DNA from 4 places in the Paenibacillus sp. RS8 genome. Region 1 is predicted to be linked to each of the others. Evidence: riboswitches for the same ligand, from Rfam matches in the RefSeq annotation. Region 1 holds a riboswitch; each other region holds the start of a gene.
The links. A riboswitch is a leader RNA that binds a small molecule or an ion and turns the genes downstream of it on or off. The one in region 1 is predicted to bind cyclic di-AMP.
Positions count from the first base shown of each region.

Region 2: linked by a shared signal. The riboswitch ahead of ACDZ28_RS08285 (ubiquitin-like domain-containing protein) and the one ahead of ACDZ28_RS25020 (APC family permease) in region 1 are both predicted to bind cyclic di-AMP.
Region 3: linked by a shared signal. The riboswitch ahead of ACDZ28_RS11115 (hypothetical protein) and the one ahead of ACDZ28_RS25020 (APC family permease) in region 1 are both predicted to bind cyclic di-AMP.
Region 4: linked by a shared signal. The riboswitch ahead of ACDZ28_RS20125 (KamA family radical SAM protein) and the one ahead of ACDZ28_RS25020 (APC family permease) in region 1 are both predicted to bind cyclic di-AMP.

Region 1 covers NZ_CP168131.1:5,298,354-5,301,915, forward strand. Annotated here, with positions in the region: gene ACDZ28_RS25020 (APC family permease) at 1-1,726, opposite strand, end outside; cyclic di-AMP (ydaO/yuaA leader) riboswitch at 1,850-2,008, opposite strand; gene ACDZ28_RS25025 (disulfide oxidoreductase) at 2,206-2,670, opposite strand; gene ACDZ28_RS25030 (thioredoxin domain-containing protein) at 2,667-3,419, opposite strand.
Region 2 covers NZ_CP168131.1:1,570,718-1,574,279, forward strand. Annotated here, with positions in the region: gene ACDZ28_RS08280 (TatD family hydrolase) at 1-736, shown strand, start outside; cyclic di-AMP (ydaO/yuaA leader) riboswitch at 934-1,163, shown strand; gene ACDZ28_RS08285 (ubiquitin-like domain-containing protein) at 1,445-2,608, shown strand; gene rnmV (ribonuclease M5) at 2,786-3,337, shown strand; gene rsmA (16S rRNA (adenine(1518)-N(6)/adenine(1519)-N(6))-dimethyltransferase RsmA) at 3,334-3,562, shown strand, end outside.
Region 3 covers NZ_CP168131.1:2,170,516-2,174,077, forward strand. Annotated here, with positions in the region: gene ACDZ28_RS11105 (hypothetical protein) at 1-333, opposite strand, end outside; gene ACDZ28_RS11110 (hypothetical protein) at 373-894, opposite strand; gene ACDZ28_RS11115 (hypothetical protein) at 911-1,402, opposite strand; cyclic di-AMP (ydaO/yuaA leader) riboswitch at 1,535-1,700, opposite strand; cyclic di-AMP (ydaO/yuaA leader) riboswitch at 2,121-2,310, shown strand; gene ACDZ28_RS11120 (hypothetical protein) at 2,501-2,917, shown strand; gene kdpF (K(+)-transporting ATPase subunit F) at 3,044-3,121, shown strand; gene kdpA (potassium-transporting ATPase subunit KdpA) at 3,134-3,562, shown strand, end outside.
Region 4 covers NZ_CP168131.1:4,266,250-4,269,811, reverse strand. Annotated here, with positions in the region: gene ACDZ28_RS20135 (ABC transporter substrate-binding protein) at 1-21, shown strand, start outside; gene ACDZ28_RS20130 (helix-turn-helix domain-containing protein) at 161-1,828, shown strand; cyclic di-AMP (ydaO/yuaA leader) riboswitch at 1,877-2,018, shown strand; gene ACDZ28_RS20125 (KamA family radical SAM protein) at 2,158-3,327, shown strand; gene ACDZ28_RS20120 (hypothetical protein) at 3,329-3,562, opposite strand, start outside.

The DNA.
Region 1 (3,562 bases):
GTACAGCTTGCCACCAATGCTTAGTGATAAATTGTGGGATCAGGATCGTGATATGATCCGTTGCTGCGGTCTTCCACTCCACTGTATCAATAAATTTCAGTAACGGACGAATAATACTGCGATATCTGGAACGGAGTACAATCAGGCGTACACCTGGGCTCCACTCCTCCCACCGTTGCTCCATCTTTTGGATGTCCTCTTCATCAAATCCAACATATACTGCTACAACATTATCCGTTAAAGACTTGGCATAGCTAATGGAATGCAGTACAGCACGTGTTACACCGGCAACAGGGACAACAACCGTGCTGCCTTTAATCAAAGGTTTATCGGTACTCGGACATATACGAAGCTCATCTGCAATATTCAAATAGTGCTTGTGGATACGGTAGAACACGAACATTACAGCAGGTAAGAAAATGAAAGCCATCCATACGCTTGAGAACTTAGTAATGATAAAAATAAGTGTAATCGTCAATGTAGTCAGCATACCAATGGTATTTACAACAAATCTTTTTTTCCATCCCGCTGGTTTGGTTTTAAACCAATGAACCATCATTCCTAGCTGTGACAATGTGAATGGAATGAAGACGCCAACCGCATAAAGAGGAATCAGGCTTTCTGTATTTCCGTGGAATGCAGCTACAAGCAGAGCTGACAGAACACCTAGAAAAATAATACCATTGGAGAAGCCTAGACGGTCACCACGAACCATAAAAGCATGCGGCATATATTTATCTTTTGCAAACATAAATGCAAGCAGCGGGAACGCTGAGTATGCCGTATTAGCCGCCAAGAACAAAATTACTGCTGTGATACCTTGTATGAAAAAATATAAAGTTCCGCGACCAAAGGTCGATTCAGCGATCTGAGAAACAACTGTGGCCTTTTCGTCAGGCACTATGCCGTACCAATACGCCAGGAGTGTGATGCCTGTGAACATAAATCCAAGTATAACTCCCATGACCATTAAGGTCTTGGCTGCATTCTTTTCTGCAGGTGCTTTAAAGTTTGGAATAGCATTAGATACAGCCTCTACACCCGTAAGAGCCGAACAGCCAGAACTGAAGGCTTTTAATAGTAGAAACAAACTAACATTAGAAACAGCAGCGCCAATTTCAGGGACATTCGCATGCACGCCACCTGCTGCATATTTAATAATACCGGAGATAATCAACACTACAATCGACACCACGAACAAATACACTGGGATTGCGATGAATGAAGCTGATTCTGTAACTCCGCGAAGATTAATTAAAGTAAGAAGAATAATAACGGATACTGCAATAAGAACGGTGTGATTATGAAGACTTGGAAAAGCCGATGTGATCGCATCCGTCCCTGCCGACGCACTAACAGCAACGGTCAGAATGTAATCCACTAACAAAGACCCTCCTGCTAAAAGCCCTGTCGGAACACCAAGATTACTCTTGGCAACGATGTAAGCTCCGCCTCCCTGAGGATAAGCGTAGATCGTCTGCCGATAGGATAAAATCAGGATGGCCAGCAGGCCCAATACGGCTAATGCAATTGGCAGGGAATACCAGATGGCAGTAAACCCTGCAGCCACTAGTACAATCAGAATTTGTTCCGTTCCGTAGGCTACAGACGAGAGCGCATCAGAAGACAGGACAGCCAGTGCTTTAACCTTGGATAACTTTTCATGATCGAGTTCGTTCGACTTCATCGGACGCCCGATCAATAGTCGTTTTACCTTGCTTACCATGGTGGATACAGTTCCTTTCTTTGGGAGCTGAAACGGAAATTCCGCGCGCTGTTTTCATTGGTGGATTTCATAAATGCAGACACTAAAAATAGCATACGGAAATGATCCGCATGCTATGCATGGTCATTATCCCACCTTTGCTTACGAGGTTAGCTGGCGGATTCGGGCTGTGGTATAGCCCTACGGTTTAAGTCCAATCGACCCATTCCGATTCACCCCATTGGCATGAATGCCAAGTTTGGTTCCCCCGTTTTTCCTAAGAAAATTCAGCGCATATTCAACTTCTCACAAGGTCTAATATTAGTCTACAAAGTGGTTACAGTAAAGCGTTGAAAAAAATGAAAAAAGAATGAAAAAACATCCAGTAAGCGCAAATACAGCGTCTTATTGGATGCTCTCTTTCATTCTCTTCAATTATCCCTCTGGATCGTGTTTTTAATCACTTTTCACATTTTTTCGGATCACTTAAAGTTAAAAAATCAAAATCCTAAACTTTCCTCTGTATCTAACTCCATCACTTCTTCTTCCTTACGTCCGTACCAAAGTAAAATACTAATTAAAGCAAAAGCGATTAACGCAAGGAATGGTATTGTAATGAATCCAAAAAAGTTCAAGTAATCCTTATTACAAGGAACACCAATTGTACAAGGAAGAACTTTACTTAACGCAGGAATTTTCTGTTCCGCATAGTGATAGATCGAGATACTGCCACCAATCAAGCTTAGTGGAAGTACATAAGGGATAATCCGTTTATCCCCTCGAAACGTTGCAATTCCCAAGAGGAATAACTGAGGATACATGAAAATTCTCTGGAACCAGCAAAGCTTACAAGGTTCATATTTCAATACTTCGCTCAAATACAAGCTACCGGCAACAGCAACTAAAGAGACGAACCAGGCCAGATACAGGCAGTTACGCTTGCAAAAAGATAGGAACTTTGTCACTTTGCCTCCACAGCTTTTGCGGCGTCATTGATTTCAGTTGAAATCGCTTCAATGTTAAATGGATCCGCAGTCTTTACTCCATTGATGTAGAGGGATGGCGTTGTAGTTACCCCTGCTTCAGTAGCTAGCTGCATGCCCTTATTTAGGTCATCTGCATACGTACGATCCTTGATATCTTTACGTAGCAGTTCGTAATCAATAGCTAACTTCTCTTTCTCCGCAAGGCTTACTAAGAAATCTTCAGTTGCCCATTCTTCGCTCTCATCACCTTGCTGTGCGTATACAGCATCGTAGAACTTCCAGAATTCATCTTTATTCTGATGATATACAGATAATGCAGCAAGTGAGGCAGTCTCAGAGTCTGGACCAACGAAAGCCATATTTACAAAGTAGAGCGCTGCTTTTCCCTCGTTGACAAAATCTTGAACAATCTTCGGTTTAACTGAAGTTGCAAATTGGGAACACGCTGGACATTTTAAATCACCAAATTCAACAATTTTAACAGGTGCATCCTCTTTACCGACTCTAGGTAGCTCACTGTAATTGAATTCCACTGGTTCTCCCGTAGTGGCATTTTTTGCGGCATCTTTCGAAGCTAACATAAACAATCCAACAAAAATGATGACTACTAAAGCAATTGAACCAATAATTAAAATTCTCGTCTTCTGCTTTTGTTGCTCCTGTTCTACCCGCCGTTTCTCTTGTTTGCTTAGCTGGGGAACGCTTGTACTTTTATTAGGTTTACTCAAGGAGAATTCCTTTCTGTCCTCTGTGGACTAATGTAGTTTTTATCATATACATTTAAAATTATATAATTTTTAATCTCTTTTTGGCAAACAATACTGTAAATACACTGTAAAAAAAGACACAAGGCTACAGCCCTGTGTCTTAA
Region 2 (3,562 bases), 3.4 Mb from region 1:
ACCTCAATTCGACGAGGATCGCGAAGAAGTTATCGCTCGTGCTGTAGAGGCTGGCGTTAGTAAGATGATTAATATCGGATTTAATCGGGAGACGATTCCCTCTACGATGAAGCTGGCAGAATCTTATGATTATATTTATGCTGCAGTGGGCTGGCATCCACAGGATGCGATAGATATGAAAGAAGGAGATCTCGATTGGATCGCTTCTCTGTGCAGTCATAAAAAAGTGGTGGCTATTGGGGAAATTGGACTGGATTATTACTGGGATACCTCTCCCAAGGATGTGCAACATGAGGTTTTTCGCAAGCAAATCGGACTAGCCCGTGAACTAAAGATGCCGATTTGTATTCATGACCGTGATGCCCATGAAGATGTTGTACGGATTTTGCGGGAAGAAAAGGCAAATGAGGTTGGAGGCGTAATGCACTCATTCTCAGGAAGCTGGGAAACAGCAAAAATGTGCTTGAATCTTGGTTTTCATTTATCGTTTGGAGGACCCATTACGTTCAAAAATGCACGAGTGCCAAAAGAAGTGCTTGCGCAGACCCCGTTAGACCGATTATTGATCGAAACGGATGCCCCATATTTGACTCCTCATCCCTTCCGCGGGAAGCGAAATGAGAGTGCTCATGTGAAGTTGGTAGCAGAGGCGGCAGCTGAAATTAAAGGGCTAACATGGGAAGAATTGGCTAAAATAACGTATGCGAACGCACTGGAACGATTTGGGATTGAGTGAAAACGGGAGTAAAATAGGCGAAAAATAGAGAATGGCCGATATATTAAACTTTTTTAATATAAAAACGGCTGAATATTACAATATTTTAACCAAATTTTTGCTTAAACGTGGTTGAATCGTCCTTTACAACATGCATCAAAACAGGATATCATCTTTTCAGTGATGTGAGCTGTGTTATAGTGACAGCCACTGATTCATGGATCGTCTCGCTGAGTCTCCGTATGGAGAACGGGGGAACCAATATTGACCTGTCGCATGCCTGTATTTTGAATACGGCTTCGACGTGCCACAGGACAGTATTTGATTTCTTCACGTGGTCTTTGGGGTGAATTTAAGGGCAACCGCCATGAGCGGGTGACCTGAAATAGGGCGTCTCTCTTTCGTCCGAACCCGACAGCTAACCCCGTAAGCGCAAGTAAGAGAGGCAACCTCGTGCACAAGCATTCTCTATTCTGAATTTGGAGAAGCCACGAAAGAGTCCTCAATTGAACTCTTTTTAGGCTTTTTTATTTTTGAATAAATAGAATGTTGCCCACATACTGTTATATAACAGGGGTGGGAGTAGCTGTGCCGAGCAGGCGATCCATGAGCAGGAGACGCTAAGTTATTAAGTGCGTGTCCTGTGACAATCTCAAATAGTTTCGTCAAAGGAATTCAGTCCTCATGATATACAATTGACGACGGGGCTATGTAAGGAGGATGGAGAGAATGGGCGTATTCCAACCAGAAGTATCCCATGATTCGCAGTCATCCAGCAGGTCTTTCGCACTACGGTGGGAGCAAGTAAATACTCGCGTACTTTTACTTGCAGGCGTGATTTCAGTCGCTATCGCGCTACTTATTCTGCTGTACGTACACGGTCAAAGTAACAAACAATTATTTTTAGTAATAGACGGGCAGACACAGACGCTTGAAACGCGAGAAGCGCTTCTTGGTGATGTGCTGGAGAAAGAGCAAATTTCGCTGCAGCCGCATGATGAACTATCTTTAGGTCTGAGTGATGAAATAAAAGACGGTGACCGTGTCGTTATCAATCGTGCGCAGAAAATTAGCCTTACTGCGGACGGAGCAACAAAAACGTTATATACAACCGAGGATACAATCGGTAAAGCAATTGACAAAATGGGCATCACCCTAGAAGGTCATGATAAGATTTTCCCTTCGTTAGACACCGCCATTTCTGCCAACATGGGGATTAAGATTGTTCGCATCAACAAACAGACTGTACAGCGGACAACTAACTTACCCTTCAGAGTCATCAAGACAGCAGACCCCTCCCTTACTGTGGGAACAGTTAGAGTGGCACAGGCAGGCAAACCAGGCGTCATGATTCAGCATATTGAAAAGATCTACCAAGACGGAGAACTGGCCTCTATGCGCATGATTGGTAAGGAAGTACAAACGGTAACGAAAGATAAAGTTATTGCCGTTGGTACCAAACCACTTCCTAAGCCGGCTGTAGCTAAGACTACAACAACTTCCAAATCAAACACTACTTCCAAAACGGCTAAGGTTAGCGCCAAGACTAATAACGTCACAAGCAAGGCTGGCGTAGACTTTGAGTACAAGAAGATGATTAAGAACGTCTCCATGACAGCTTATTCATCAGAAGAGCCAGGTATAGGTACCAAAACTGCCTCCGGAACACGCGTAACGGAAGGTCGTACAATTGCAGTAGACCCGAATGTAATCCCTATTGGCTGGTGGGTATATATTGAGGGGCTTGGATTCCGCCGAGCTGAAGATACTGGCGGTGCCATTAAAGGCAATAAAGTAGATGTCTATTACGATTCACTGAGCCATGTGCGTAATTTCGGTCGTAAATCACGTACCGTTTATGTGATTGGACCTGTGAAGCCGGAGTTAAATTAGTTCGGAAGCTTTTGCAAATTATTCTTTGATAAGCTATAGTGATGATAACCGTTAAGGAACGCCAGATGATCATTTCGTTGATCGCAGAGCAACCGCTCATCACTTATAAATTCTTTAACCAAAAGAAGAGGAGCGAAACCTCTTCTTTTTTGCTTTTTTTGGAAGGAGTCAATAGATATGATTAAGGAATTAATTGTCGTTGAAGGTAAGAGTGATACCGTCGCTGTTAAACGCGCTGTAGAAGCAGATACGATCGAAACAGGGGGCTCGGCGGTAGACCGGACCGTAATTGCGAAGATCGCGCTTGCTATGGAGCGTAGAGGGGTGATTATTCTTACAGATCCGGATCACGCGGGTGAACGAATTCGTAAGATTGTGTCCGCAAAGGTGCCGGGCTGCAAGCATGCTTTCATTCCGGAGAAGGACGCAACCCGTAAGGGAGATATCGGTGTGGAGAACGCCTCTCCAGAGGCGATTCGTCATGCGCTACGAAACGTACATACCTCTTTTGAAGGAGCACCTGCAATAATTGGAATTGACGATCTAATGGCCGCTGGAATGCTTGTACACCCTCGGGCAGCTGAAAGACGTATGGCACTTGGTAATTTGCTTGGAATCGGATATTGTAATGGCAAGCAGCTGTACAAGCGGCTGGCGATGTTTGGAATTACGCGGGAGGAATTTGCCGGAGCTCTCGCCCAAATTGATCAGGGGGGCATTACTTCATGAGTGGTAGAGAGGAAATTTCAACTCCAAAACGGACAAAAGAGATTATTCAACGTTATGGATTTAAGTTCAAGAAGAGCTTAGGACAGAATTTTTTGATTGATCAAAATATATTGGACAAGATTGTAGACGCTGCTGGGCTAGATAGCGACTCAGGGGCTCTAGAGATCGGTCCTGGGATTGGAGCACTTACGGAGCGTTTGGCGCTAACAGCCGGTGCGGTAACCG
Region 3 (3,562 bases), 3.1 Mb from region 1:
AGGTAAAGATAGCTTTAGGCCATACCACATCACTTTTACGAGCTGTTCCTCCCAAGGCAGTGCCTTGGCAGACAGAAGAGACCGGCGTGCGTAATAATCGGCGCATTGTCGGATACAAGAGCGGTAAGCTTCGATAGAGAATAGCTGGCTGTCGAAGCTTTTTTGACGGAATATTTTATGAAGCTCTTTAAAAGTACGGATAGTAACTCTCTCGGCTTCTGCTGATTGTTGTAACAACATAGAACTGAGCGCATAGATATCATTCGTATTCTTTTGAACACACTCTGCAAATATAGTTCTACGGGGTGATTCGGCAGGTAAGGGGTCAGGCATGATAAACACGATCCTTTCAGAATGGGTTATGTGATGAACCTATAATATAGAAAAGTAAGAAATGGATTTGTTGATAAGCTCGGCGGTATCAGGTTCTGGATAACTATGCTTTTGAAGCGCAATACTGGATACGGTCTTAGATGGTTTATAGTATAGCCGCCCCCCTCTGGAATCTCTTCCACCGGCGACAGCTCTGTACAGACGACCTTGCTGGATATGATCTGCCAATGATTTACCCTGCAGCTTGGCTTTTAAATCCTGTAAAGCATCTTGCACTAGCTCAAACTGAGTCTGATCCCACTCTGAACCATGGGTACGTACTTTATCTATCGCTTCCTCAAGCCGGCAGTGGTATATCATTCTGAGAAAAGAACTCCATTTAATAAGGTCGAAGGTTCTGGTATTGGCTGAGATAAGACATGCCCCCCAGCTGCTCCCCCCTTTACAGGTAAGTTTCAGGATGCCATACCGGCTGCCTGGATCAGCTTCCATTCCATAGTGAATAGGCTCAGGTGAATCAAAGACGAATACTTCAATGCGAGATAGTCTTCGCTGGTCCATGACAAGTTGCTCCTCCCTAGGTTTCCAAAAGCTTAAGCTCAACATGGTGAGTAAGGTTAGCCTTCTCTATACAGGCAAGCATTTCAGCTTCGTTCTCACAGACTGCGGCATGCTCCAGCCATAGTCGGAATTTCTGTTTACGTATAATGGATAAATGTAAGGGGAAGGTGCTGCGGGATCTCATTACGTACCAACCAATAGCAACGTCCTTCCAAGGTTTCTTAAAAGCGGCGAGCCACGGAAAACATTGGTGTGCCGACCAATCCTGCAGCTGCTGCTTTTCTCTGATATTTTTATATATTTCGTATATAATTCTTCGGTCCATACAGCACTCACAAGTAGAAGGGCTGCTGAAATGGCGCAAGGATTCAATTTGGTTCTGACCAAATGCATAGCCGACAATAGTTCTGTGATGATCCTCTTCGAACCATAACGCTCCAAAGCAAACATAATTTAGACTTATCGGCTCAAGCAGCCCTTGCTGAGTTCCCCAATAATAGTGTTTCATTCCTTTCACCCCGTCCAGCATGCTATTACCCGGGTAGGTTCAGGTAACGCAAAAACCGCAGCAAGAGGAGGACCTCTGCTGCGGTTTTGGAATACAGGCATACACACCTGTGCCAAAGCGTGGCGGATCAAGGGTCTCTCTCTTTACGCTTACGAGGTTAGCTGTCGGATTCGGACGGTGAGAGTCGCCCTACCTATGTGAGACTTGAACAGTCTCCTTCGGATTCACCCCAAGTAGGCCATGTGGCCCGATGGTTCCCCCGTTCCCTGCAAATACAGGAACTCAGCGTTGATTGTATTTCGTGAAATAGATTCAATCCGAATCATACTCTTTTCAAGGTGTTTCTGTAAAAGCAGAAAGTGTTCTTTTGAGCGCAATTTGAACCATATCCTACCGACTACGACGAAAAATCCTGCCAAATAGGTATTTATTGCGTGTTATCGAGCTTCTTCCTCGTTTAATCTCGACTTCTCGTTTCCTTTCCTATATAGGCGATTTTTGGTGATTTCTCCAGCTGTGGTGAATAAAATCACAGAGTCCGTCCGCTTTTCGCTAATTGATTCAAATTCGAGTAAACAAGAGATATAGAGAGATTGAATATCAAGTAAGCGCTATCCAATGCGAAAATAGTTTTTAATTTGCATTATTTTGGCATCAATCACGTTTTACAATACTTCCTGCATAAGGGTATGATTACTCCTGTTTCAACAACAATCGAATATTTGATCCGCTTAATTTCCGGTAAGGAAAGCGGGGGAACCAACAATCGGCAGACGATGTGAGAGTCGGAAGCCGGTTATGGGGTGAATCCTGTAGAAGATACGAGTGAGCTCGCATCTATACAGGTAGGGCGACTCTCACCGCCCGAATCCGACAGCTAACCTCGTAAGCGTATGGAGAGAGGATGAGTGCAATGTGACCGCTAGCGAGCCACAGAGGAGAATCCTTTGTGGCTTTTTGCTGTGCTTTTTTAAGCAAAGCATTTATGGAAAACCTCACGAAGAGGTCGTTATATTCATCATTAGCGGTAGCTTTTCTTTCAAGACCAGGGTGATCAAGCTCTGATCTTACAAGCAAAGCATTTGAGGAGAATAAGAGATGACAGATCAGAATGAATATGTACTGGTATGTGCGCCAACGAAGGCAGGAGAACATTTTATTAAGCTTCTAAAATTTAGAGGCATTAAGATGGCGGGATTGACCAACAACTTGCCTGAGAAGTCCCTACTTGAAGAGATGGGGATTGAGAAAGTCGTTCTAGTAGATACCCGCCATCAGAATACTTGGTTTCGCCCCCCGTTCCCGGTAGGCCGGGTATATCTGTTCGAGAGCAGCTTTACGTTATGCTGCCGCTACATTCAGATGTGCCGCACCTGGACGACGCAGCCGATTTTTGTGATCACAAGCTCAATAAATCCTAGATTGGTCTATAAAAGACTTGGTGCAAGTTATGTAATCTATTCCCACAGTGGTGATGCTGATTTTCTAATCGATAAATCACCTCATCAAGGATAAAAGAAGGAGTGCGGGAGATATGATGGATCTGTATATGGTGGCTTCGTTAGCTGTAATTTACGGGTTGTTTTATGGATTTATGCGCTGGTGCGCAGGTGTAGTTGAGGATACAGGGAGGGATAAGCTGTGATTCTAGTCATCGCTGTTACCCTACTGCTGTTTTTATATCTTGTTTACGCATTGATTCATCCGGAGAAATTTTAAGGAGGGGCATTCATGGGCATTTTGCAAATCGTAGCTGTAATCGTCATTCTCATCTTGCTGGTTAAGCCGATGGGCACGTATTTATATCATGTATTTTCTAATGAACCCAATCGTACGGATCGATGGTTTGGAGGCGTGGAAAAAGGGATTTATAAGCTGATCGGACTGAAAAAACGGGAAGGGATGTCCTGGAAAAAGTATGCGCTCAGCTTTGTTTTAACGAATATCGTACTGGTTACTTTCAGCTATATCTTTCTTCGATTGCAGCGGGGTTTACCGCTAAATCCGAATGGAATTGCGGATATGGAACAGACGCTTTCGTTCAATACGGTGATCAGCTTTATGACTAATACGAACCTGCAGCATTACAGCGGGGAGACGGGACTTTCGTATTTTTCACAAATGGCTGTCATCACGATGATGATGTTCACGTCTGCAGCG
Region 4 (3,562 bases), 1.0 Mb from region 1:
CAGCTATTGAATATGAAATAACCCTCCATGATCGAGTGTTTAGCACACGGCTGATAGAAAACTTCAAGAAGCATATCAACAGCTGTTGATATGCTTCTTTGTTTTATATACAATAAGTTCATTGATAATCATTCTCACCAAAAAAACGGAGGCTGAACCTATGCTGCAAACATCATCGTCCTGCCCCCCGCTCCACTCCCTGCTGTTTCAGCTGATGGATGCCGAACTGATACTTCAAGCTGCCGATTCAAGCCCTGTATCACGTACAACTCATGACTACACCCTTCTCGTATTTACCGGGGGGAACGGGCAACTGAACCTCGATGATCAGAGCGTGACGCTGAGTACAGATAAATGTTATCTACTAGCTCCCGGAATCTCCTATTGTACGAGCAATCAGGAAATGACCATGTATTATTATCTCATCACCTTTTCAGCAATTTATACAAAAGAGCATCCAGAACGTTATTCTGGCGAACTACTTTCAGGCAGACGCGAATTAATTGTCCACCCGTTCACTAAGGTAATCCGTCTTGTGGAAGATTTGCTTATGAACAAGAATAGCTTCGATGATGTGCAGCAATTCAAGCGACAATTGAAATTCCAGGAATTAATGCTGCTATTTTTTGAGCATAATTATCCTTCCAAGCATCTACCAAGTCCCACAGAATCCGTAGAAATGACTATACAATTCATAGAGGAGCATTATACAGAGAGCATCAGCGTGAAGCAGTTGGCTGAGCTTGCGGGGATATCGTTCTGGCAGTATACACCGATCTTTCAACAGCTTACCGGCAAAAAGCCACTTGAGTACCTGACCGATCTGCGCATTAGTCATTCCAAGCGCTTCCTGCAGGAATCGACGGAACCGCTGCGTGAAATTGCCAGACTGGTAGGCTTCTCCGATGAATATTATTTCAGCCGCCGCTTTCGGCAAAAAACCGGAGTTACCCCCGGACAATATGCGCATCAGCGAGGTCGTAAGCTTACCGTCAAAGATTGGACAGGCCATGAAGTGGAGATTCCAGAGCAAGCGAGACGCATTGTCTATCATGGAGAGACACTTGGCGACCTTCTCGCACTAGGCGTGAAGCCCATCGGAGGAGATGAAGCATTCGTGCGGAACAGCGTCTATAAACATCGGCTTAAAAAGCTCGCCAATGTTGGTTTCCCGCTGGACCCGCAGCTGACCGCTTCACTTAATCCAGATTTGATTATTTTGGCCAATAGTGATGAAAGAGCCTATAGGACCGTTTCCGGCATCGCCCCGACACTCACCTTTGATTCCTTTGCGCCACTCGAAAGTCGAATGCGAACACTAGGCAGCTGGCTCGGTAAACAACGCGAAGCCGAAGCGTGGCTGGAGTCATTTACAATCAAAAACGCTGCCATGTGGCAGCAGCTTTACGAGACCAGTCTCCAAGCCGGAGAGACTGCCTCTGCTTTGGTCTATGACCACGGAAATCATCTGTATGCTATGGGAATGTCCGGATTCTCCACAGCGCTTTATGCACCATGTGGTCTACAACCGACAGAGGAGATTCAAGCCATACTGGATGAAGAATTAGGGTTCGCTGAAGTTGATCCAGCGCGATTACCTGCTTATACTGGAGATCATATCTTCATGCTCATTCCTGAGCGTCCAGACTCACGGGCTGCTATGGAACTACTACTAGACAGTTCACTTTGGAAAAGTCTTCCGGCAGTACGTCAGGGACATGTTTATCTGCTCGACGGAAGCAAATGGAACTCTAGTGATGCGTTAACTCGGGAAAAGCTGCTAACGCTGCTACCTAAACTGCTCGGTGGAAGCACCCCTAGTAATTGAAGGTGAATCTAGGATTCCCTTTTGACTTTTCAAAACTTCATGGGGTATACTTTACCTACGCTTAATTTCCAACTTTTACAGTTGAAAAGCGGGGGAACCAGTTAATTGGGGCGAATCATTGAGCATTAGAATGTAGGGTACCATCTTACCCGAGTCCGTCAGCTAACCTCGTCAGCAGTGGATGGGTCTGCTTTTCATGTTATTTACATAACCAGAGACCCTTGCTAAGGGTCTCTTTTTGTGTTTTTTTGGACCCTGCTGGCAGTAGATTGGCCTTTGACACTAAGGCTTCCTCTTTTCTCACACAAAGGGACAAAGGAGAGATGTAAGTGCAAAAGGTAAAGTACATCACGGATATTCACAAAATTGCTATGTTGTCTGATCTGGAAAAAGAGAACTTGAAAGAAATCACGGACAAATTTGTTTTTCGTGTGAATGACTACTATCTGTCTTTAATCAACTGGGACGATCCAGATGATCCCATTCGTAAACTGGTTATCCCTAACGAAGGTGAACTGCTGGAATATGGACGTTGGGATGCTTCGGATGAAGACACGAATTATGTGGTGCCGGGATGTCAGCACAAGTATAAAACAACAGCATTACTGATTGTATCCGAGGTCTGCGGAGCCTATTGCCGCTACTGCTTCCGTAAACGCCTGTTCCGAAATGACGTGAAAGAAGCGATGTCTGATGTCTCTCCGGGTCTGGAGTATATTGCAAACCACCCTGAGATTAACAACGTTCTTCTTACGGGCGGTGACAGTTTAATTCTCTCCACACCAAAGCTAAGATCCATTATTGAAAACTTAAGAAGCATTGAGCATGTCAAGATTATCAGATTAGGTTCGAAGATTCCCGTATTTAATCCGATGCGGATCTCGGAAGACGAAGAGCTGCTGGAGCTGATTCGTACTTACTCTACCGAAGACAAGCGAATTTATGTTATGGCGCATATCAATCATCCTCGTGAAATCACACCTGAAGCCAAAAAAGCATTTAAAGCCCTCCACAACGCTGGGGCAATTGTCGTAAATCAGACCCCCGTCCTTAAAGGCATCAATGATGATCCAGTTATATTGGGAGAATTATTAGACCGACTCTCATGGGCTGGCGTAACACCTTACTACTTCTTCGTGAATCGTCCCGTTGCCGGAAACCGAGATTTTGTATTACCTCTTGAGCAAGTCTATCAAATTGTAGAAGAAGCCAAAGCCAGAACCTCAGGACTTGGCAAAAGAGTACGCCTATCCATGTCACACACCTCCGGAAAGATAGAAATTCTCGCCATTGATAACGGAAAAGCCTATCTTAAATATCATCAATCCAGAGATCAGGAATACGGAAAGTTCATGATTCTAGATTGCCCTAAGGATGCAGAATGGTTTGATGATCTGCCCGGAAATGAGGAATATTGGACCCCTCCTGTGAAAAAGAATGACGCTATTATTTCTGTTAATGAGTTATCAAACAAGACTGCGGATCTGATTTGTAAATAATTCAATCGATTCTTTTAATAAAAATCCTGACCAAGATACTCAGAAGACTCAAATGAAATATAAGTCCCACCATAAAGCATGCAATCACACTAAAACTACTAGCATCTTCTATAGCAAAAAACAACTTAGCAGGCCAATACGTAGGAATCCACGCACCTGCAAATTGCCATGGTGATGGAATAAAATACGCTACGATTGGCCCTGCTATAAACAAACCACCTATCTTAGATAAAGC